DNA from 4 places in the Ammoniphilus sp. CFH 90114 genome. Region 2 is predicted to be linked to each of the others. Evidence: riboswitches for the same ligand, from Rfam matches in the RefSeq annotation. Region 2 holds a riboswitch; each other region holds the start of a gene.
What was found. A riboswitch is a leader RNA that binds a small molecule or an ion and turns the genes downstream of it on or off. The one in region 2 is predicted to bind cyclic di-AMP.
Positions count from the first base shown of each region.

Region 1 (5,992 bases), on a different contig from region 2:
TCACTTATATTTTTAATATGATTTTAACTCATAATTTATTGTTTTTCAATAAATACTTATTGATATTTATAACATTATTATTGTTAGGTTTGTCTCTTCAGCTGGTTTGAAATGTGATCGGAGGTTGGGTTGGGGCGTGCTGCATTTCCTTCAGGGATGCTGGGAGATAATTATGGGGTGACATAGGTAGAGCTTGAAGGGAATCATATGATACTTCCACATCAAGCTCATTCTCTACTTCTTTAATTATTAAATTATGTTTGAGCTATTTCTTTTCTGTCTGGTGCTTTCGGCGGTTCCTCGAAGTATCCATGTTTAATTAATAAGTTAACTCCATCCTCCGCAAATTGGCCTACCTCAGCCATAATTCGAGTATACTGGGCAAATAAATCTCTCCTTGTACTTTCACTTAAGGAGAGACCATATAACGACATGCCATACGCATTTAAGTTTGCTACTAATGTTAACATTAGCTTATCTGAAAACGGAGGAACGGTTGAAGTAGTAATACCTATTCCTCCAAACGTTGGAGGGATTAGGTCATCTTCTTTTAACAATGAACTGAAGATTTCCATGAACTTCATCGATAAATGTTTACCTCGCAACATGTATTTTTTTACATCTTTATCTCGAGCGCATTGACTGAATGCACTCATTAATTGCTGACCAATGGCATTGCGCTGAATATTCAAATATAGATGTGTAATCTGTACAGTATGCAGGGGTCTTCGCTCTCCCAGCCACCCTGTTATGAATCCTTGTTCTTTTACAAAATCAACCTTGTCAGGATATGGAACATAGGGAGAACGAACATAAATTCCTTTCTCAAGCAATAGATCCATGATTTTATTCTGGATATGCGAAAAGGAATGAAGTCCTTTTATGAAAAAGTCTCTTAAATCATACCGTGGACAACAAGAGACTGCTAATCCATACGTTTCAATTCCTATCCTAGCCATATAATGTAGGTACTGTATAATAAAAGTGTCTGTAAACAGTTTAGGTGCAGATTTATTAATATCATCTTTGGTCATTCCCATTGGAATAGGGAATTTCTCTTTTTGAAAAATCTCCTGCAACTGTTTTATTCTATCTTCTTTTAAAGACAGTTTTTCCTCCGTTAGTGAAATGATCTCGGGATCTTCCAGCGTTGATAAAAAGTGTTGGATCATACATACATTCAACGTTTCCATTTCATATACTTTCCACAAATTCGCGACTTCTGACGAAGTCATTTGTATAGATGAGTTTCCTTCCATAAAATACCCCTTCCTATATTTATATGGAATATTTTGTCCAACAATCTTCTATCCGATTAGAATCCTCTCTTCCACGTACTTCACCCTACTTTTATCACTGAATTTCATCAGTGCAAATGCCATCGTTAATGGACCAATTCTCCCAATAAACATGAGAATGGTGATCAGTACTCTGCCCATTGGAGATAGGTCTGCTGTCAACCCTGCTGATAATCCGACGGTACCGAAAGCTGAAATCGTCTCAAATAAAATGAGTACAAGGTCCGCTTGTTCCGTATACGTAAGGATAAAGAAAATAACACTGATAAACATAATCGCGGTAACGGCAATCGAGAAGGCTTTATTCACCAGCTCCCAAGGAATCCTTCGCTTAAAGATGCTGACGTTATCTTTCGCTGTTAGAACTGACCATAGGGCTAAGAGCATGAGAGCGAATGTTGTTACTTTTATCCCCCCACCTGTGGAAGCAGACGAGGCCCCGATAAACATCATAAACATCATAAAGACCAAGGATGGGACCATCATCTGCCCTATATCAATCGTGTTGAATCCTGCCGTACGGGTAACCACCCCTTGAAAATACGAAGCCCACCACTTATCCGCGAGAGGAAAATTACCAATCGTGTCTGGATTACTGAACTCTGTTGCAAATATAATTAGAGTTGCAATGATATTGAGAATTAAGGAAACAAGTAAAGCAATTTTTGAGTGCAAGGATAGTTTCCGTAAGGATTTCTTGTTCCACAAGTCCAAAATAACAGTAAATCCAATCCCACCAGCCATAAATAAGAAAGTGATAACAAGATTAATGGTAGGGTCTCCAACCCACTTGCTTAAACTGTCAGGCTCCAGACCGAATCCAGCGTTATTGAATGCAGAAATAGAATGAAAGATCCCATAGTACAAGGCGGTACTCCAAGGCATCTCATACGACCAACGAAGGGCTAGCAGAAGAGCACCAACGGATTCCATGAAGACGGTTAAGGAAATAATTAATATCACCAGCTTGACTACTCCTTGAATAGAAAACTGATTTAAAGTACTTTGCAGTACCAACCTTTCTTTTAAACCAATCTTCTTTCCCAGGATGATAAACATAAAGACCCCAGCCGTCATAAAGCCCCAACCGCCAATTTGAATTAACGCCAACAGTACAATTTGTCCGAACAGCGTGAAGGTCGTTCCTGTATCAACAACGACTAATCCGGTCACACAAACAGCAGAGGTTGCTTCAAATAACGCATCAATAAATCCCAATTGATGTCCTGGTCGTGTAGAAATCGGAAGCATTAGAAGTAAGGTTCCTACAACAATCAGAAAGCCAAATCCAAGTATAAGCAATCGAGCAGGATGAAGCTCAATAAGATTGAATTTTTTTAATGAAATCATAGCGCAATACCTCTATATTGTTTTGGTAGAATTTATATAATATGTTGCTCAAAGCGCCTTAGATCTCGGTTCTCTCCTATAACAACAAGGATATCATCTTTCTGAATCGTATCATCAGCTTGGGGTGCAATATTAATATGGGCTCCGCTCTTAATGGCCATCACGTTCACCCCAAACCTAGCACGAATATTCAATTCGATAAGAGATTTCCCGACGAGCCTTTCTCCTGCAACGACTTCAACTACACTATAATCTTCAGCTAACTCAATAAAATCCAATACATTAGGTGAAACCAAATTATTCGCTATTCGGCTGCCCATATCTCTTTCAGGAAATACGACCCGATCGGCGCCAAGCTTATATAGAACCTTTCCATGACGCTCATTTTGTGCCTTTACTGTAATTTGCTTTACTCCTAATTCTTTCAGAATAAGTGTGGTGAGAATACTCGCTTGAATATCATCTCCGATCGCTACGACGACGACATCAAAGTTCCGAATCCCAAGCTCCTTAAGGGCTTGCTCATCTGTTGCATCTGCTTGGACTGCATATGTGACATATTGAATATATTCTTGTATTCGTTCTTCACATGAATCAATTGCCATCACTTCATAACCCATTTCATAGAGAGTTTTAGCTACACTCGAACCAAAACGTCCCATACCGATCACTGCAAATGTTTTTGCTGGCATGCTATGGCTTCCTTTCAAGTTTACATTATTTAATTATCATTTCCAGTAAAGACAAAAAACCACAAAGAGAGTATCTCTTCGTGGCTTCTTCACGCATCGTCAAAAACACCATGCATCGGCACGATTATCCACCTCTCTTTATACGCTTACGAGGTTAGCTGTCGGATTCGGGCGTGAGAGTCGCCCTACCTGTGAAGAATATAGTCCACACAAGATTCACCCCCTAATTTGTGTTCTCTTCAACAGAACAAGAACACAAACCAAACTTGGGTCCCCCGCTTCCAATTCGGAACTCAGCGATTTGATTTTACTTATGCAAGATATCTTACTTCTTGCCTACATTTTTTGCAAACATTTTATTAAGCTCAACTAAGTTATTGAATTAAAATCTTACATTAAAGAATTTTAAACTTTGCCAAAGAGCCACCCCTAAAAAGAAAACCACCATGACCAAAGTTAGCCAAGAGTGGAAGCTCTTTTTGTTTCGTAATATTTTGTAGGTAGAGAATATGAGAATGCAGATGAATATAGCCATTCCTGTAATGGCTATTAGACTATAAAGAACGAACATTATCAACTTCCTTACAGATTTTAGAATTATTTATTTACGATTCCAAAAACGCCGCTGAGTGATAGCAGTTTAGAAGTTCACTACAGAAGTTGGGATTTTTGGCGGCAAAAACGACACCCGCTAAATTATTCTTTTTTGATGCCTGGATATAACTCAGTGCCGTTGTTGCTATTCTGATCGGTTTATAGTGTTTATAGGCTCCCTGAATAAATTCCACGATATTTCTATCCAATTCCTTTTGATTGTCTGAACGTCCACCTACGACATATAGCGAGTCATGAAGTACGTGATGGGTGGAAAGAAAGATCTTATTGACCTTAAATTTCGTACCATCCTCTCCAATGACCGTTCCAAGCTTGTCACTAACCATATCTACAAAAACTCCATTTTGAACAAGCATGTCAATAACACTCTTGACCTCTTTACCATGAAATCCATGTCCAATTAAAACCCCAACCCTTAATGAATGAGGATAATGAACTGTATTCGCTTGACTTAATGCAGGGGATGAAGCTGTATCCGATACATGCTGGCCGGTTGGAGGCTTAACTCCAACATGATTAGCAATCCTTGTCGCCATTTCCTTATCAACATGAACAAACATATCAACAACCTGCTGACGAACGGATTCGCTCTCAACTTTTGCCAGTTCGAAACTAAAGGCTTCTATAATGTGCTGCTTTTCAACGAGAGACATACTATTCCAAAATAACCTTGCATGAGTGAAGAAATCTTTGAAAGATTCACTGCTGGCCTTAATCTTAGGACCTTCTACATGCTCTGGATAATGGACAAACCCACCTTCCTCTGGAGGGGTCGGTCCTGGTGTATTATTCGCTATGGAGTTTCTATAATAATTAACTTGATCGACATCAATCCGGTGTCGGCTAAATCCGTCTCGCTGGTTATTATGGAAAGGACAAAGGGATCGGTTAATTGGCAAATCCGGGTAATTCGATCCTCCTAACCTGTGCATTTGGGTGATTTTATAGGTGAATGTCCTCCCCTGTAAAATGGGATCATTACTAAAGTTAATCCCCGGAACCAGATTGGTAACGTCAAAAGCGACCTGCTCTGTTTCAGCAAAGAAATTATCTACATTTCGATTCAGTGTCATCTTCCCGATGATCTCAACGGGGACGAGCTCCTCTGGCCAGAGTTTGGTTGGATCAATCACGTCAAAGTCAAATTTTTGTTCATCTTCTTCCGCAATCATTTGTACACCAAGTTCAAAGACAGGATAAGCACCACGCTCAATGGCTTCCCTTAGATCTCGTCGATGATAATCAGGGTCGAGTCCCCCTATCATCAACGCTTCCTCATTAAGCAACGAATGGACACCGAGGATGGGTTTCCAATGAAATCTCACGAAGGTACTTTTCCCCTGTTCATTGACAAAACGAAAGATATTGACACCAAACCCTTCCATCATCCGCCAGCTTCGTGGAACACCTCGGTCCGACATCGCCCACATGACAAAATGAGCGGATTCTTGATTATTAGCGACAAAATCCCAAAAGTTATCATGTGCGGCCGAGGCTGTCGGCATATCGTTATGCGGCTCCGGTTTTAAAGCATGCTGCGAATCTACAAACTTAAAAGCATCATGAATAACAAATACAGGAAACTGAAGTCCTAATAAGTCGTAGTTTCCTTCTTGTGTATAAAATTTGACAGCAAAACCGCGTATATCCCGTGCCGTATCCATGGACCCTTTGCCGCCTTGTACGGTAGAAAAGCGCACAAATACTGGTGTTTTTAATCCAGGTTCCTGCAGGAATCCAGCTTTTGTATATTCTTTCATCGACTTATATAGCTCAAATTCACCATGCACTCCAAATCCTCTTGCATGAACGACTCTTTCCGGAATTCGTTCCGTGTCAAAGTGCATCTGTTTTTGAAAGAAATGAAAATCCTGCATTAATACAGGGCCTCGATCTCCTGCTTTTAAGGTTGACTCGTTATTTGAAACCTTCAGTCCTTCATTCGTCGTCAATCTTTTACCGGTATTTTTTATACGAACCTGCTCTAACTGCTCATTTTTCTTATTTCCATCCCCTTTTTTGTTGGATCCTGATGAT
Region 1 covers NZ_SDLI01000005.1:195,216-201,207, reverse strand. Annotated here, with positions in the region: gene EIZ39_RS13265 (DUF3231 family protein) at 255-1,259, opposite strand; gene EIZ39_RS13260 (TrkH family potassium uptake protein) at 1,308-2,648, opposite strand; gene EIZ39_RS13255 (potassium channel family protein) at 2,681-3,340, opposite strand; cyclic di-AMP (ydaO/yuaA leader) riboswitch at 3,468-3,649, opposite strand; partial or broken gene EIZ39_RS13250 (catalase) at 3,942-5,992, opposite strand, start outside.
Region 1: another riboswitch for cyclic di-AMP. It lies ahead of EIZ39_RS13255 (potassium channel family protein); the one in region 2 lies ahead of EIZ39_RS11135 (C40 family peptidase).

Region 2 (5,992 bases):
TATTCTAGGTTTATATAATAGCTTATCCATCCATCGGTTGCGTACCCAGCACATAGAACAGCAAAAGCGTATCGAACAAATGCTTCAGGTTGGTACGGGATTATACGGAGAGACTCTTTATCTGCAAAAGTCGATGGATCATATTGAACAAATCACGGCCAGAAGTTATGATTTATATCGTCGTTTGAAGGAGATGAACCATCCTGAATTAAGCAGACAGGCTCTAGATATTTCTCAGCAGATTCATGAGGTCAAGAAGGATTCCCAACGAATCCTGGCGGGATTAATGAATTTAGTAGACCGCGAAAGTACGATGGAAATGAAACTTTCAGAAGTAATGGATTTTGTGGCAAGGGCAAATGGAAAATACGCAGAGATGCTGCACAAGAAGGTCCGAATTCATTGCCTAGTAGAAATGGATTATACAACGACAGAGTATGTTCCCTTGCTTACCCTTCTGAATAATTTAACGGCAAATGCCGTTGAAGCGATATCGGAAGAAGGGACAATTACACTAGAGTTGCACGGGAATTCTGCCGAAACCATCTTCCGGGTCATAGACACCGGGTCAGGCATACACCCTGGGGACATGTCTATTTTATTCGAGGGTGGTTTTACTACGAAGTTCAATGAAAGAGGAGTCGCTGCAACTGGAATTGGGTTGTCACATGTGCGCGACATTGTGCAATCCTTAAATGGGTATACTCGTGTTCAGTCAAGGCCAGGGGAGACCATCTTTACGATCGTGCTATCCACTTATGAATTAGTGAAAAAAGGAGAGTAGATAATGGACGCTCGTATTCTGATTGTTGATGATGATCCGGTGTGTCGCAGGATGCTTACCCAGATTATAGAGGACCATGACATAGGCGTTGTAATCGGAACAGTTGAAGATGGGTCAAAGGCCTTAAGAATGGTGAAAGAAGAAAATCCGGACATTGTTCTGATGGATCTTCTCATGCCTGAACTTGACGGGATAGAAACCATGAAGGAACTAAGGGATAGGAATTACGAGGGAAAAGTCGTCATGCTGTCTCAAGTTGTTAATAAGGATATGGTGGGTGAAGCGTATCAAATGGGGGTGGAATTCTACATTCACAAGCCGATTAATAAGATTGAGGTTTTAAACGTAATGAATAAAGTGAAAGAATATGTACACCTCCAACGTTCATTATGGACAATTAAAAATTCGCTGAATGGATTAGATCATTTCCAGCCTAAGCGCATCGTCAGTGCCAAGACTCATTCAATACGTGAAGTCGTGGTTTCCTTATTAAGCGACTTGGGAATCGTAGGGGAGAGCGGCAGTGAGGAGATCATTAGCATAATGGAGTACCTCGTGCAAACGAAGTGTTCAAACTTTCCTCCTTTAAAAGAATTATACGAATCGCTAGCAACCAGATCCAAAGCCGAACCCTCAGAGGTCATTCGGGAAGGCAAGGCCATCGAGCAGCGACTTCGCCGGGTGGTTTTGGCTTCTTTGAATCATCTTGCATCGCTCGGGTTGACTGACTATGCTCACCCAAAATTTGAACATTACGCTGTCCGTTACTTTGATTTTCACGATGTCAGACTCGAAATGATGAAAATTGAAAAATCAGAAGAACGAGGGAAAAGCAAGGTCAACATTAAGAAGTTCTTGCATGTTTTGTATCTAGATACGTTAGATAAGTTAGTGGAACAATAGACCGACCGTTGAACGTCAATCGAATAACAGTAGAATATTCTAGGATGGTCCCTAGGTGTCGGTTTTACCGACCTTTAGGGACACCCTCAAATTTTTTTATTTTTTAACAATGGGAATTCATATCTCACACTGATAATCCTCTGCGGTAGTATCTCCTGCTGGATACACCTCAAGTTCGGGTCTGCCGCTATGTTGGTAGCCTGTAGAAGGGAACCATTCTTGAAAGATATTTGACCAGACTTGTTGTATAGCCCCTGGCATGGGTCCGATGGAGGTAAATACAGCCCAGGTAGCAGCCGGGATCGTCCTAAGCGTAAATTCCTCTTCATCAGCCACTCCACACTCGTCATCTCCTTTAATCATTATCCTATCATGGACGAACCATGTATTCCGGTTATTCTGTGCGATCATAAGACCGGTATTACTGACTATACTCTATCAAAAGAGGGTAGATGTGAATATAGAAAGATACATGGTGGTTAGTTAGGGGTTGAGATAAGCGGAGGAATTCCGCTTATTTCTAGAAAAGGCACGAAATTAGGCTAAATAGAGGAAATATTTCCTGTTATTTGCAAGTATCATACTTATTTTGTGGCATCCAGCGAGCTTAGCGGAAAAATTTCCGCTTATCTAGGGCATTTTTAGCAATCTTTGGCTAATAACGGAAGTTTCTCCGCTAATTCCACGTAAGAAAGCCCGCACAACAAGATCGTGTGCAGGCTCTAATAGCTCTTTTCTATTGAGTGGCGCTTCCACCAAAGATAAAGCGATGCTCCCAATGCCTTCCGGAGATACTATCAATTCTCACTCCACCTGATTGGTTTGAATAGGTGTGTAAGATCTTACCGTTGCCTAGATAGATAGCAACATGAGTAATTCTTTGATTAAACTTGTTTAAACCGGCATAGGAAGAAGCATTGACTCCTCTATAAGACATAAAGAACATGAGGTCTCCTGGCTTTAGATTTTGCCACTTGGTAGATGTTTTACCTAAATTCCTTACATGTTCAGCTTGGGTTCTTGAATTACTAGGAATTCGAATCCCCACATCTAAGTAGGCGCGTCGGGTGAAGTCGGAGCAATCGAAGGTTCTCTTGCTTGTGCGGTCAGAACCAAACTCATAAGGTGTACCTATATATTTCATTCCTGCTTGTATAATCTTTTGCCCCGTTGTGGCTTGAGTTTGGAAGGTTTGTGCGCTAGCTTGTCCAGCGAAAGACAATACGATGCTAGAGCTTGTGATCGTCATCGCCGCCACTAGTAAAGCAAGTGGTCTCTTCATTACATATGCCTCCTTTTTGTTTGCCTACGAGGTTAGTTGTCGGGTTCGGATTGAAGGATGACAACCCTACGCAATGCGATGCTGCGATTAACCCCAAAATCAAGCGAGTAACGCCCGATTTAGAAAAGATATCCCCCGCACTTCATTAAAAAAATGGTGAAGTTTCGGCTATAAAAAGGGTAGCATACTGTCTATGGTATGTTAATGTAAGGATATTGGGTATGTTGTTTTTATTAACCATTCTCATTGTTCAGCTATTAAATAAGGGCTTGATCACCAATCTTCTAGGTGTGAAAGCTCTTTTATTGATTTTTTATGTTTAGGATTGTCGTATAGTTTCCTTTGTCGGGAATATACATAACTATGCATGAATTCAGTTTAGCGAGTGGCATTGTAACCATTGTCGAGGAGATGGCACTAAAAGAGGGTTGGAATAGAATTGAAAATGTAAAATTGGTTGTGGGCTCTAGTCGGATGGTTCATGTGGAGTCTTTACAGTTCGCTTTTAGTCTTTTGATAAAGGAATCCATGTTGAATGGTGCGTCTCTAGAAATAGAAGAAAGGATAGGATATGACTTCTATATTGACTATATGGAAGGAGAATAGCAGGAGATGAAAAAGGTCGCCATCCAAAGGGATGTCTTATGGGATAACAAACTCAAGGCAGACGAAAATCGAGAGAAATTTAATCAATATTCTATCTTAACCATCAACCTAATGAGTTCACCTGGTTCTGGGAAAACGACATTTCTTGAGAGAACGATAGAAAGTCTTCAAGATAAGTTGAGAATAGGTGTAATAGAAGGAGACGTAGCGACTTCGCTTGATGCGGAAAGAATTGCATCCCTTGGGACGAAGGTTATTCAGATTAATACCCATGGTGCATGTCACCTCAATTCCAACATGATTGGTTCTGTTTTACCTCACTTTCAACTTCAGGAGCTAGACTGTCTCCTCATTGAAAATGTAGGAAATTTAGTCTGCCCAGCCGAGTTTGATCTAGGAGAACATCTTCGTATTACGATTTTGAGTACAACAGAAGGGACAGATAAAGTCCTGAAGTATCCTACCGTATTTCAGTGTGCGGATGTGGTGATTCTCAATAAAATAGATCTTCTTCCCTATGTTCCTTTTCATCTTGAGTCCTTCTGCCAAACCCTAAGAGAAATGAATCCTAAAGTACAACTTTTTCTCGTATCGGCATTGAGGGGGGAGGGAATGGATACATGGATCAATTGGCTCGTGGATCGACAAGTACAGTTCATGAAAAAGAACGAAGAAGAGTGGAGGTCAGCGGAATCGTACAAGGAGTAGGTTTCCGTCCCTTTGTTTTTCGATTGGCCCATGCTTATCATTTGAAAGGATACGTGCGAAATGATACCGGAGCGGTCACAATAGAAGTAGAGGGCTGGACACATCAGCTTGATCAATTTATGCAATCCTTGCAATACGAAACAAAAGAGCCAGCTCGTATTGATACCTTAAGTCATGTGACTTTAGCTCCTGTCGGATATCAGCAGTTTAGTATTTGTGAAAGCAAGCAAGGTGGGTTAGCGTTCCCTCCATTTCCAGCCGATCTAGCGGTTTGCCAGTCTTGCTTATCGGAGATTCTGAATCCCCAGCATCGATTATTCCACTATCCCTTTACCAGCTGCACTCATTGTGGTCCCCGATATTCTATCATTCATCATCTTCCCTATGATCGAAAAGATACAACGATGCATGCATTTAAGCTCTGTCCTTCCTGTGAACGGGACTATACAGATCCTAATGAACGACGCTTTCATGCTCAAACTTTATGCTGCCCGGATTGTGGTCCCCTTGTACAAGTGAGGATCTATGAGCATACACCCATAGAAGGAGACTGGATAAGGATTGCTCAACAATCTCTCTTACGTGGAGAGATTATGGCTGTAAAAGGCATAGGTGGCTTTCACCTCCTTTGCGATGCGACACAACCTGAGGCTATCAAAAAATTGAGGGTACGAAAACATCGAGTTCGCAAGCCTTTTGCCCTTATGGTGAGGAATCTTGCAACCTTAGAGAAGTATTTTGTGATTAACATGACGGAGCGAAATCTCCTGCAAGACCGAAGGGCTTCTATTGTTCTGCTCAGACCCAAACCTTTGTTGAGAAAGTACCTTGATGTTTCGATTCTAGCTGATGGCTATGCTCGTATAGGAGTAATGCTTCCTTATACGCCATTACATACCTTATTGTTTTCAACTTCTTTATCTTTTCTTATTGCGACCAGTGGCAATTTGCATGGGCAAACCATTGTAAGAACCAATAAAGAAGCATTTCATCACCTACGAGGGATGGCTGATCTCTTTGTAGTCCATTCTAGAGAAATCAAAATTCGAGTGGAGGATTCCGTATGTCAAGTTATAGATAATCAGGTACAAGTCCTTCGTCGCTCACGGGGCTATGTACCAGAAGCTATTAAGATACCAAAACCTAAGGAAATGACGGAAGAACTAGTAATACTGGCGGCTGGCGCGGAGAAGAAAAATACTTTTTGTATCATCAAAGGCGACCAAGCAATAATGAGCCAACACATGGGAGATCTAGATACCAAGGAACAAATGGAAGTATGGAAAGAAGGCGTTCATCATATGCTTCAGCTTTTGGGCACGAATCCTTCGATCACGGCCTACGATCCACATCCACGTTACCAAATAACCCAAGAATTTCGCGAAGCCAATCAGGGGAAAACTTGTTTTCCTGTGTATCATCATCACGCCCACATGGCCGCTTGTATGGCAGAACATGGGTTGGAACATCCAGTCATCGGGTGTATTTTGGATGGAACAGGGTATGGAAGAGATGGGGGCTTATGGGGATTCGAAATCTTGACAGGGGACTATGTGGATTTTCAGCGGATCTGTTCCTTACAGGAATTACCCCTGCCTGGTGGGGAAGCGGCTATACGGCAACCATGGATTCAAGCGGTTTCTCTCTTTTACGAAGGTATGCAGGATTTTGATAGCACGAAGTGTTGGGCGGAACAGCAATTCCCGATG
Region 2 covers NZ_SDLI01000004.1:198,183-204,174, reverse strand. Annotated here, with positions in the region: gene EIZ39_RS11150 (ATP-binding protein) at 1-784, shown strand, start outside; gene EIZ39_RS11145 (response regulator) at 788-1,687, shown strand; partial or broken gene EIZ39_RS11140 (GyrI-like domain-containing protein) at 1,805-2,011, opposite strand; gene EIZ39_RS11135 (C40 family peptidase) at 2,424-2,969, opposite strand; cyclic di-AMP (ydaO/yuaA leader) riboswitch at 2,976-3,149, opposite strand; gene EIZ39_RS11130 (hydrogenase maturation nickel metallochaperone HypA/HybF) at 3,333-3,575, shown strand; gene hypB (hydrogenase nickel incorporation protein HypB) at 3,582-4,283, shown strand; gene hypF (carbamoyltransferase HypF) at 4,196-5,992, shown strand, end outside.

Region 3 (5,992 bases), on a different contig from region 2:
CAGGAGTGGATTGCTTATTATCCTGGCGAAAAAATAAATATTGGCGTAAAACCAGGTATGAAAATTAACCCTAAGGAGCCTCTAGCAGACACAATCAGATACGGCAAGTCAATAAAAGCTGATGTGCCTGCTGAATTCTTCGGGTTCTCGTTCACGGGACTTGCTGAGCCTATTTTTAACGAAAATGGTGAGGTCATCGGAGCCATTGCCATACAGATCCAAGAGCAAAGTGAAAAAGAGTTGCTTCGCTTCTCTGAACAAATAGTGAAATCTATAGGAGAGGCAAACATGGGAATTACCACGGTTGCAAAAGGAGCAGACGAGTTAGCTAACATTAGCAATAACTTGCTCCTGCAATCTAAACAAGCCAGTGAAGAAGTGAAAAAGTCAGACGAAGTCCTGACTTTCATCAAACACATTGCTGATCAAACCAATCTATTAGGACTTAATGCATCAATAGAAGCTGCCCGAGCAGGGGATATGGGACGAGGGTTTGGTGTAGTAGCAACCGAAATTCGTAAATTATCCTTAGAAACGGTTAATTCTACCGTAAAAATCAGAGAGACATTGACCAATATGCAAAAGTCTATGAATGCTATTTCTAATTCCATTGCCAAAGTGGTAGAGGTTGGGAATACGCAAGCTAAGTCAACGGATCAAATCTCTCAGTTCATTAAAGAGATTGACGAGCTTGGTAAAGAGATAAATAAATATGCTTCTCAGTTGTAAATGAAGGGCCTTTCCTAACAAGTAACTCTCTGTTGACGTTTAAATCTCTCAAATGTACGATACATACAATGGGTTATTATGGAATTAAACGATCACGGAGAATGGAGGTCAAGACAATGGAGATGAAGTATCAAACGTGGGGAGATCCAAAAAATCCACCCGTGTTACTCCTTCACGCCCTTGCCTGTCACAGTGGCTGGTGGAAGTGGGTAACACCCTACCTGGAGAAGGAGTACTATCTGATCGCCCCTGATTTTCGAGGTCACGGTCAGAGTCCTTGGGCCGATAGCTACCGTTTCGATGATTACGCAAGAGACATCGAGGAGCTTGTCGAGAAATTCGACGGGCCTTATGCCATCGTAGGTCATTCGATGGGAGCCTATGTGGGGCTCAAAGTGGCTAGTCGGGGGGTTCGTCCTCCTTCAGCTTTACTAGTCGCTGATATGAAAATGGACTCCCCGGAAGAGGAGTTAGCTGGCTTACACAAAGCTGCTCAAAAGAGTGGACGTATTTACGACACTCTACAAGACGCTGTGGCTAATTATAGATTCCTGCCCCCTCAGCACGCCGCCCCGAAGGAACGAGTGGAGCAAGTTGCTCAGGACTGCTATCATGAACAGGAGGATGGGCGTTGGGGAGAACGATTTGATCGACGGGCACTGGCCATCGAAAAGGTTGAAGCAGTGGCACTGGCCGAACAGGTTAACTGCCCCACCTGGTTCGTTCGTGCGAAGGAAAGTCAAGTAATGCCAGCTGAGGGCGCTAAAGAACTTGCGCGGATCACGGGTGGACCACTGCACGAGATGGAAGGGGTCTTTCACCACCTGCCATTAGAGGCACCCGAAGCGTTCGCTAGCTTGATCCGGGAGTTCATGATCCAAACCAATAATAAATAATTAGGAAGTCCTCGTGTTTTATTTCGAGAAGGCTGCTATGGCAGCCTTCTTTCTTTTTGTTGAGTAATCGGAGATCGCTCCCATCCTGATTCATGAGAGAATTCTAATTTCATGGAGTATTTGGGAGGAATAATAAGAATAAAAGGGCTGCTGGTTATAGGACATGGTTTTTTGAATAAATATACCAGGATATTACAAGCAGGCTTGATTTCCATAACTACCCAAATAGTATAAACTTAAGAAAGTAAAAAAACAGCATAACGGCCTAATCCCAGTACACTGGGAGCGGAGGAACCAAGTAAGTGGGGTTAATTTTACAATTTGTAGAAGGGATGAGTTAGCTCTTTCGCCATCCTACCCGTCAGCTAACTTCGTCGGCTAAAGCGAAGGAGGTCATAGACCGCCAAAAATCAAGGGGGCTTTTTGTACTGTTAGCATTGTTAAATGTGGGCAGTACGAGGTGTAAAGTTATTCTATTGGTTAAATAAATATGCAGGTCTTTTTGTGCTGTCTAAATTCTTATTCATGCTAGGCAGCATGATTCAAATGAATATTATACTTAAGAAATGAGGGCGGATGGATGAAGATATGTAAATTTGGCGGGACTTCCTTGGCTACTGCTTCACAAGTGAAAAAAGTGAGTGACATTATATTAAATGATCCCACTCGAAAAATAGTAGTTGTATCTGCCCCTGGCAAACGCTATAAAGAAGACATTAAGGTGACAGATCTTTTGATTTCTTGTGCCGAGAAGTATTTGGAGAATAAGCCATACCAAGAAATTTTTTCTGCAGTCCTTTCCCGCTACGAGGAAATGGTTCGTGGTTTGGAGCTGTCTGATGAAATCCTAGATCACATAAGGACGGATCTTTCTCAGCGGCTATATTCTGATTCACAAGATAGAACGAAGTATATGGAGTTGCTTAAAGCGAGTGGAGAGGATCATTGCGCGAAGCTTGTGGCTGCCTACTTGCGAAGTAAGGGAGTTGAGGCTCATTATATCGATCCTAAAGAGGCGGGGCTGCTTTTGACTAAAGAAAATGGGAAAGCACAGGTGCTCCCAGAGTCCTACCTTCGTCTCCGCGTTCTAAAAGAAAAATCGGGAGTTCTAATTTTTCCGGGCTTTTTCGGCTATAATCCTGAGGGTACGGTTGTGACCTTTTCCCGAGGGGGATCAGATATTACGGGTTCGATCCTTGCTGCAGCTGTCCAAGCGGATCTTTATGAGAACTTTACAGATGTAGATTCGGTATTTGTCGTAAATCCGAATATTGTCAACAACCCTCGTGGTATCAACAAATTGACCTTCAAGGAAATGAGGGAGCTTTCTTATTCAGGCTTCGAAGTTTTTCATGATGAAGCTCTTATCCCCGCTTTTCGCGCGAAGGTTCCTATATGTATAAAAAACACCAACAATCCATCCGCACCAGGAACCATGATTGTGAGCAGACGAGAAGCAGACTCCAACTTAGTGGCCGGCATTGCTTCTGATGAAGGCTATTGCAGTATTTATCTTTGTAAATATCTCATGCACTCAGAGCCGGATTTTGGTTTTAAGCTGAGACAAATTCTAGAGGAGGAGAATCTTCCGCTTGAATATAATCTGTCTGGAAATGATGATATTTCCCTGCTATTCCGAGAGGGGGATTTAAGTCGGGAAAAAGAGGCTCGCATAACGGCACGGATGAAAGCAGAGCTAGCCGTAGATCAACTCATGGTCTGCCGTGATCTGGCTGTCGTGATGCTAGTAGGACCGAAGATGAGAAATAATCTCTCTGTTTTATCTAAAGCTTCGGGTGTACTGTCCAGGCAAAAGATCAATGTGGAATTAATCAACCAAGGCTGCTCGGAAGTAGGCATGATGTTTGGGGTCAAAAAGAATCACATGAAAAAGGCGGTCCATGCTCTCTATCAGGAATTTTTTGAGGTTTATCATACGACCAAAGGAAAAGTAGCAAGTTTGTAACCACAGAAAGGCGAGCTCAGGTAATTCCAGAGCTGGTCTTTTCTTATTTATATGGGATAAATTCCCTCTAGGGATGTTGCAACCATTTGTTCCATTGCAAGTCTAAGATTTAGCGTACTAATAAATCAAAAATAAAGAGGTCATTTTTAAATATGAAAAAATCTCTAAGCAAAATCATCCTGTCTTGTTCGGTCCTTCTAGCAGGTTATGCTCTCACTCTTCCTTCTACTTATGCAGAATCGAATATAGTCTCAAGTGAGATGACCTTTACGGATCTATCCCCGTCTTTCTGGGGATATAAAACGATTCAATGGGGAGTGCAAGAAAAGATCATCACAGGCTATCCTGATCATACCGTGAAACCCACAGGTTATGTGAAAGAGAGCGAATTTTTGACGATGCTGGTGAAGGGCTATAAAAATACCAACCAAGGACTATCTACAAGCAGTACACATTGGGCCGAGCCATTCTACAACAAAGCGAGGGAGATGAACTGGCTTGATAAAAAAGAGATAGTAAATAAGCCAATTACTCGTGGGGATGTAGCTAAATTTATGGCATCCAGCCAGGGATATCATCATAATGTGGATAATTCCGTGCAATTTGTGTTGAATCATCGATTGGCAAGCGGCAAAACGGAGGCAACCCTAGAAGGATTTGATAAAGGGGCATTGGTGACAAGGGCGGAAGCTGTTCAAATACTAAAAAATTTGAAAGAGAAAGGTCTGACAACAGCGAAAGAGCGACCGGTCACACTCTCTCGTACATTAGTGAAACAGAAACCACAATTATTTCCGATAGAAAAGAGAGATAAGAATGGTAACTTCATCTTTGGACTGATAGATAGGAAGGGCAAGGTTGTTGTCCAACCTCAATATAAGAGTATCCTGGTACCGAATGGGGATCAGCCTATTCTTGTCTCTGTTAAAGAAAATGAGTATAAATATATTAATAAAAATGGAAGCCTTGCGTTTCCGGGTACATTTTCTTGGGCCAATGAGTTTTCGGAAGGTCTAGCCGCTGTAACTCTGGCGAAGGGAACTGCAAATAACCGAGAAGGTTATATCAATGAAAGTGGAAAAGTAGTTATTCCTCCTTCATTCTCTTACCCTGGAGGTTTTTCATACGGTTATGTATCAGAGGGGTATGCTCTTGTTGGGTTAGTGGAAAAAGGAAAGGCGACTATAACCTATGGAATTATTGATCGTAGTGGGAAACGAATAGCTTCGGTTGATTATGATATCTCGCATGAATTAGTAGGTTATAATGAAGGGACCTTGCTGATGAAACGTCATATTGAAGGGAAGGGTTCTGAATACTATTTTGCCGATCTTAACGGAAATCAAGTATCTTCTAACACGTTCACGCAAGTACAATATTTCTCAGAAGGACTTGCAGCAGCCCAATTGGGTCAAGACGAATGGGGGTACGTGAATACCAGAGGAGACTGGGTCATACCGGCTAAATACAAAACAGCCCAAGACTTTTCAGAAGGATTAGCTGCTGCCGGTATACAAGCAGAAGATGGCCGTTGGAAATACGGCTACATCGACTACAATGGAAATTGGGTCATCGAACCTATTTATGACCATGCTGCTCCTTTCTCTGAAGGATGGGCTTCGGTAGAATGGAATGGCGAATGGCTCTGGATAAATAAAGAAAATAAAAGGCAATTAAGCGATTTTCCTTACCAGGTTACGGGTTCGTTCTCTCCATTTATCAATGGATTATCGCAAGTTGTCCTTACAGATGGAAAGAGCACAACACAAGCTTATATCGATAAAAAAGGGAAGATCATATGGAAGCAAGATCCGTACTTTAAGTAAGGAAGTAATATGTATGTATGCCATTCATATTTTACAAACGGATCGATCTAGCTGCTCTGGTACGATCAAATAGTCGAATGAATAGGATACCTCATAACGTGCATAATGACGTTGTTCCCTCAGTTTAGGCCATAAAAGGGAGGACATTCAGATTGAAATACGCGAATGGATATCTTGATATGCTGGCTTGGTTTGGGATTGGAGGTGCACACCCAGGAGGGTTGGCTTTAACGAAAGAAGTCCTACAACGAATAAAAATAGGACCAGAAACGAACATCATCGATATAGGGTGCGGTACAGGACAGACAGCTGCTTATTTGAAAAAAACCTTTCAATGCAAGGTATCAGCTTTAGATAGAAATAAAGTAATGTTAGAAAAAGCGAAGCACGATTTGCGAAAGAGAAACTTAGTATTTTTCTCATCAATTAAAGTACTGTGTTTTTCAAATGGAAAAAGGGTGAATCGGGCCTTAAAAGTACACACCACGTTTACTAGTCTGACAAAATCCATTTTTGCCTATAACATATTCAGATGTGCATCCATACTATGTATTACACCAGCTACAGGTAAACTC
Region 3 covers NZ_SDLI01000019.1:19,097-25,088, reverse strand. Annotated here, with positions in the region: gene EIZ39_RS23875 (methyl-accepting chemotaxis protein) at 1-729, shown strand, start outside; gene EIZ39_RS23870 (alpha/beta fold hydrolase) at 846-1,625, shown strand; cyclic di-AMP (ydaO/yuaA leader) riboswitch at 1,878-2,020, shown strand; gene EIZ39_RS23865 (aspartate kinase) at 2,206-3,591, shown strand; gene EIZ39_RS23860 (WG repeat-containing protein) at 3,744-5,417, shown strand; gene EIZ39_RS23855 (class I SAM-dependent methyltransferase) at 5,570-5,992, shown strand, end outside.
Region 3: another riboswitch for cyclic di-AMP. It lies ahead of EIZ39_RS23865 (aspartate kinase); the one in region 2 lies ahead of EIZ39_RS11135 (C40 family peptidase).

Region 4 (5,992 bases), on a different contig from region 2:
TGCCCAACCAGCTAGGTCCTCTAATTTGGAATCTCCAACTGGGATTAATGCACTGGCCATCCGATTCCCAAAGGTAATGGTTCCGGTTTTATCCAGGATAATCGTATTAATGTCACCAGATGCTTCGACGGCTTTACCGGACATCGCAATAACATTGAATTGGGTGACACGGTCCATCCCCGCAATCCCAATCGCAGACAGTAACCCCCCGATGGTCGTTGGAATTAAACAAACGAGCAAAGCGATTAAGTAGGGAACTTCAAGGGTAAACCCTAAATAGTTGGAGTAAAAAGGCAACGTAACCACAACAATCATAAAGATTAAAGTTAAACTCGTTAACACGGTGTTGAGTGCAATTTCGTTTGGTGTTTTTTGTCTTTGAGCGCCTTCCACGAGCGAGATCATGCGATCTAAGAAGGACTCTCCTGGATCATTGGTTATGCGAACCTTAATTTGGTCACTCACGACACGAGTTCCACCCGTGACAGAACTAAAGTCTCCACCTGCTTCTTTGATGACAAGAGCAGATTCACCTGTAATCGCCGATTCGTCGACGGAAGCCACTCCTTCAATGACTTCCCCATCGCCAGGGATGAGTTCACCTTGAGCTACGAGGACAATGTCCCCTTTCCGTAAATCCGTAGAAGGTACATTCTTAATGGCTCCATTCACGAGCTTTTTCGCTAAGATGTCCTTCTTCGTCTTCTTCAGCGAATCTGCTTGTGCTTTTCCACGCCCTTCGGCCAAAGCTTCTGCAAAATTAGCAAATAAAATGGTGACTAGTAAGATCAATGTAACCGTGACATTAAACCAGAAAGGAACCGCTCCGCCAAACGCACTCGGAAAGATGGTACCGAGTAAGGTGATGACAAAGCCAATTTCCACAACGAACATGATGGGATTTTTCACCATGATACGTGGGTCTAGTTTTACAAAAGATTGTTTCAGTGCATGGATGACCATCTCTGAATTCATCATTGATTTATTATTTTGACTCATTTCCATTCCTCCATCGAGTTCTTCACACTTAGCGAAGGGTTAAGTATTCAGCAATCGGACCCAGAACGAGCGCTGGGAAAAAGGTTAACGCACCAACCAGAAGTACGGTTCCAATGAATACCCCAGCAAATAATGGAGTGTCGGTACGGAAGGTACCTACAGTTTCAGGAACACTCTTCTTTGCAGCTAACGAACCCGCCACCGCTAACATCGTCACGAAGGAGAAGTAACGGCCCAAGAACATCACGATTCCCGTTGAAATATTCCAGAATGGGGTATTGTCTCCTAAGCCTTCAAAGCCAGAACCATTATTCGCTGCGGATGACGTATACTCATACATCGCTTGCGTAATTCCATGGAAGCCTGGGTTTGAAATCGTATCCGGATGAAGCATGACCGCAATCGCTGTAGGAACTAGAATTAAAATCGGATGTACCAACAAGGTTAAGGCAATCAGCTTCATTTCCTTTCCTTCAATTTTCTTACCTAAGAACTCGGGTGTGCGACCCACCATTAACCCAGATAAGAAAACCGCAATCATCGCATACATCAATACGTTTAAGAACCCAGCCCCGACCCCTCCAAAGATGGTGTTTAACATCATATTGGAGATCGTGATCATTCCACCGATTGGTGTTAAGGTATCATGCATCGTGTTAACTGCTCCTGTTTCGGAAGCGGTAGTAACGACAGAGTATAAGGCAGATTGAGCAACCCCAAAACGCACTTCTTTTCCTTCCATGCTTCCTTGCTCATGTTGGATTCCCAATGAATTTAAAGCTGGGTTACCCGCGTACTCAGAAGATAACGAAACACCCGCCATTATTAAAAACATCATGAACATCGAAACGAATAATACGCGGCCTTGCTTCGCATTTCCTACCATATGGCCATAAGCAAATGGTGTAGCTGTTCCTAATAACAACATGAGTAAGATTTGAATCAAATTACTAATCGCATTCGGATTTTCGAATGGATGGGCGGAGTTGACTCCGAAGAATCCTCCTCCGTTGTTTCCTAATTCCTTAATGGAAAGGAAGGAAGCAACCGGTCCTCTTCCGATTTGTTGTTCTTCACCGGTGATTGTCGTTGCCGTAACGGTTGGATCTAACGTTTGTGGCACCCCAAGCAATACAAAGAAAATAGCCGTTACAAAAGCGATGGGGAGCAACACTCGGAAAATGGATCGAATTAAGTCCACATAAAAGTTACCTAAAGGTTTTCCAGCTAATCCACGGATAAAAGCGATAATAACCGCTAACGCAGTACCTGGTGCTGTAAACATGAGGAATACAATCCCCATCATCTGAGCTAAATACGATAAGCTGCTTTCTCCACTATAATGCTGTAAGTTTGTATTGGTCATAAAGCTGATTGCTGTATTCAGAGATAAGGTCGGCTCCATCGCCGTAATCGCACTTGGATTCAGTGGTAGTACGCCTTGAATTCGGAAAAACGTGTAGGTAATCAAAATCATTAAGGTATTCGAATAAATAATAGCCAGCGCGTACTCTTTCCAGCTTTGATTTTGTTTTCGTACACCGCCTAATTTTAAAATCCAGTTATCAAATCCGAAGATGCGATCCACACCTGTCGGCTTGTAATCAAATGCTTTAGTTAAATATAGACCCATAGGTCTAGCAAGTAATAATACTAGAAGCAAGGTAATCCCAACAGAAATCAATGGCGTTGTCAACGTAATCCCTCCAAATGGTAGTTAAAATTTCTCAGGGTTCACTAATACGTATCCTAGATAGATAAAGGTGGCTGCTGTTACCAAACCCAAAACGATCATCATGATCTATCGCTTCCTTTCTCAATTACCTGCTCAGAAAATTTCGCTAGTCCCACCATCGTAGAAGCTAGACCCACAATGATTAACACCATAAAAACGTCCATCATCTTCAACACCTCCTTGTTCTCCGTCACCAAGAAGCCCTGTGAGCTACGTCCTCTTACTCCCTTGTGAACGGCCTGAATCGGTTCAAACCACTCACCCTGGAGCAAAAAAAATAGACCAATGCTTACCTCAACCCCACGAAACGAAATCAAATTCGTACGCAACACCAAATAGGCGTAAAGCGTTCTGTTACTAGCTTGATTTCGTTCCACATGTGGAGAAAAAGTACTCATTGGTCTACCTAACGCCCAGCCGACACGTAGTGCCCTCTTTGCGATCTGTCTCCCTGTTCCTTTTTAAACAGTGGTATTTAATTTTAAGCAAAACAAAAAGACCTGCGTTTATTCATCTTAAAGAAACCTTTTGTCACCCAGATCCCTAGATAACAAAAAAGCCCCCTCAAAATAGGCGGTCATTGACCTCCCTCGCTTTAGCCGACGAAGTTAGCTGACGGGTAGGATGGCGAAGAAGCTTTCTCATCCCTTCTACCGAAGTAGAATTAACCCCACTTAATTGGGTCCTCCGTTCCCAGGTGCCCTGGGATTTGGCCGATCTGCAATTGTTTGCTTGATGTGACTTATTATAATCTCATTTGTCGATCGTTGTGAAGCTTTGAATTGCTTCAATTTCAGCCATTTTTTTGCATTTACCCGAGATTACAATATTGTTTTCTACGTATTTATAACTGTCTTTATCTTTTTCTCCCATTTTCATGGTTTTAGTTAAGTTTTTTATAAATGATTTGAATTTCTAAAGTGTAAGATTTCTATTTATCCTAATAAACAGAGATAGAGCTAGAAAAAATAAGTAAACCATAAATGTTAGCGCAATCAAGATTACTTTTTCAGCTTTTTCTTGTGATTTTCACTCTTTACAAATTTTGTGAACAGCATGTATGATCATCCCATATCAAATGTTATAAACATGCTAATCGCTTAATCTCCTTAAGGAGAGCGGGGGAACCATCGTGATGGCTGCCATCACAGGGGTGAATCTCTTTTGAGTAGGGCTACTCTCATGCCCGAATCCGTCAGCTAACCTCGTCAGCGTTAGAGAGAGGCATCTTTTTTCGCGTGCTTTTCATCACGTTTATTTTGTGGTGAATTCAAAAGCCACAAGAGGAGACCTCTTCTTGTGGCTTTTTTGCGTCCAAAATGCATGTGCTCTCCCCTTTAACCATAATCTAGGAGGATACCCATGGCTTCAACAAAAAAGAAATTAGAAGCAGAGTTAAGCGAAGCATTTATTAAATTCCAAAGAGAATTAATTGGACGTGGTCCACAGGAGGCAAAGACCTACATTGTAGAGGATATGGTTATTCTTCGCTTTAAAGGGGTTCTTACCGTGGAAGAAAAGCACTTGGTTAAAAATGATCAAGGTCGAAGATTAATTAAAAAAATGAGACAAACCCTACGTGAGATGTATAGTCAAGATTTTGAAGCCATTGTTCAACGATACACCGGATGTAAAGTACTAAGTAGTCATAGCGATATCAGCACTAAGACAGAAGAACGTATTGAAGTCTTCGTGATGGATCGAGATGTCGAAAAAATGCTAGACAAAGAATGCACAGGAAAAAAATTATCAGCCAATTAAAAGGGGATCTATCATGATAGAAGAAATTCGTAGACAATTATTTGCTAATCAGAATATGATTGTTGAGGTTATGACCAAGCACCAGACACGCATCCAAGGTAAATTGACTTGGTTAAGTCCAGACAGATCGATGGCAGAGATTACCCTCCATGACGGTCAAATTAAAACCATTACTGACATTGATATCAAAAATGTCGTTGCTTTAGAGAAAGCTTAGCCAATTACAACGGAGAATTATCGAATCTGAGCTATTATAAAAAGATGACTGAAAATCATTCATGTTTATGAGGGTGCCAAACCATAAATGTTTGGCACTCTTTGTTCCCTAGTTCTAAGAGGTCCTATACTAGACATAGCTAATGAAACAAAGTCCACCATGATAAAAACACGAGCAGCAACAATCGTTGGTATTTAATGACTTGATCAAACACCAACACAGATAAACACAGGTATAAGCAAGAACTGCATAAAAATTGTTTTTAACGCAATCGCAGCGTAATGAATAAGTCTTTTGCTCTTCCTGGATGGATAAATAGAAATGCTGTTCCTATCATTAAGATGTAAGAAATAAAGTTTAATGCCATTAGGATAATGAATAAAGTTATTGTTTTGGACAAGATAATAGCTGTTCGGCTAATGGTAAAATAAATAGATTAATTACTGCCTCTGTTTGGTATTCCTGAACAGTAATAAAGGCCGTCAACACTCCAAAAGTAAGTGGAAAAATAAATAAATGGTTAATTTGCATACACAGTCCAATGATATCGTCCCAGTGAACCATTGAACCTGTTCCGTTAGTTTTAATGAATTAAGCCACAAAAATAGCGATAATAACAAAATAACAAACAACAAGATTTTTGAACGTTTCCCCTTCATGATATCCAATTGAATTGGAGTTCCCACTATTGCTCGCTTCCACACGATGGCTCTTTTAGGTTCATTTACTTTAAGCTCAATGTAGCAATTTCCATGTTTATGAATGTCTTCAAGTGTAACTTCTTCGGTAAGCTTCCATTTTGAACAATCCAATTACAAACAACAGACGCAATTCTATTTAGTTTCTAAATAGAATTGCGTCTGTTTTTTTCTAATTAGTTATCAGTATTTTATTTACTTTTAGCAGTAAACTCCGCTTGAGAAACGTTCATAATTTAGACACAAAAATGACGACCGTTTTCTCTTTCATGGTCGTTGACTAATAACATCATCATCTTGGAAGGAGGAGTATGCATGCTAAAAGCAACACTAACCGCAAAAGAAGCAGCTTCATATTTAGGGGTAAGCTACTGGCTCGTATTAGATGCTGCAAGGCAAAGAAAAATCCCACATTTCCGTATTGGGCAACGCATCATGTTTAGACTGGAAAGCCTTCAACAATGGATTGAACAACAGGAGGCAAGTTCAATAATTGCTCCACTTGAAACGCAATCCGGTAAAATCCGAAAGATCCTACCATAAAGTTTTACTAATTTTAAAGGAGCATATTCTATGGAGTCA
Region 4 covers NZ_SDLI01000003.1:288,753-294,744, reverse strand. Annotated here, with positions in the region: gene kdpB (potassium-transporting ATPase subunit KdpB) at 1-999, opposite strand, end outside; gene kdpA (potassium-transporting ATPase subunit KdpA) at 1,028-2,683, opposite strand; gene EIZ39_RS27710 (potassium-transporting ATPase subunit F) at 2,717-2,794, opposite strand; gene EIZ39_RS09070 (hypothetical protein) at 2,794-3,132, opposite strand; cyclic di-AMP (ydaO/yuaA leader) riboswitch at 3,317-3,459, opposite strand; cyclic di-AMP (ydaO/yuaA leader) riboswitch at 3,822-3,963, shown strand; gene EIZ39_RS09065 (Na-translocating system protein MpsC family protein) at 4,097-4,495, shown strand; gene EIZ39_RS09060 (hypothetical protein) at 4,509-4,712, shown strand; gene EIZ39_RS09050 (helix-turn-helix domain-containing protein) at 5,726-5,953, shown strand.
Region 4: another riboswitch for cyclic di-AMP. It lies ahead of EIZ39_RS09070 (hypothetical protein); the one in region 2 lies ahead of EIZ39_RS11135 (C40 family peptidase).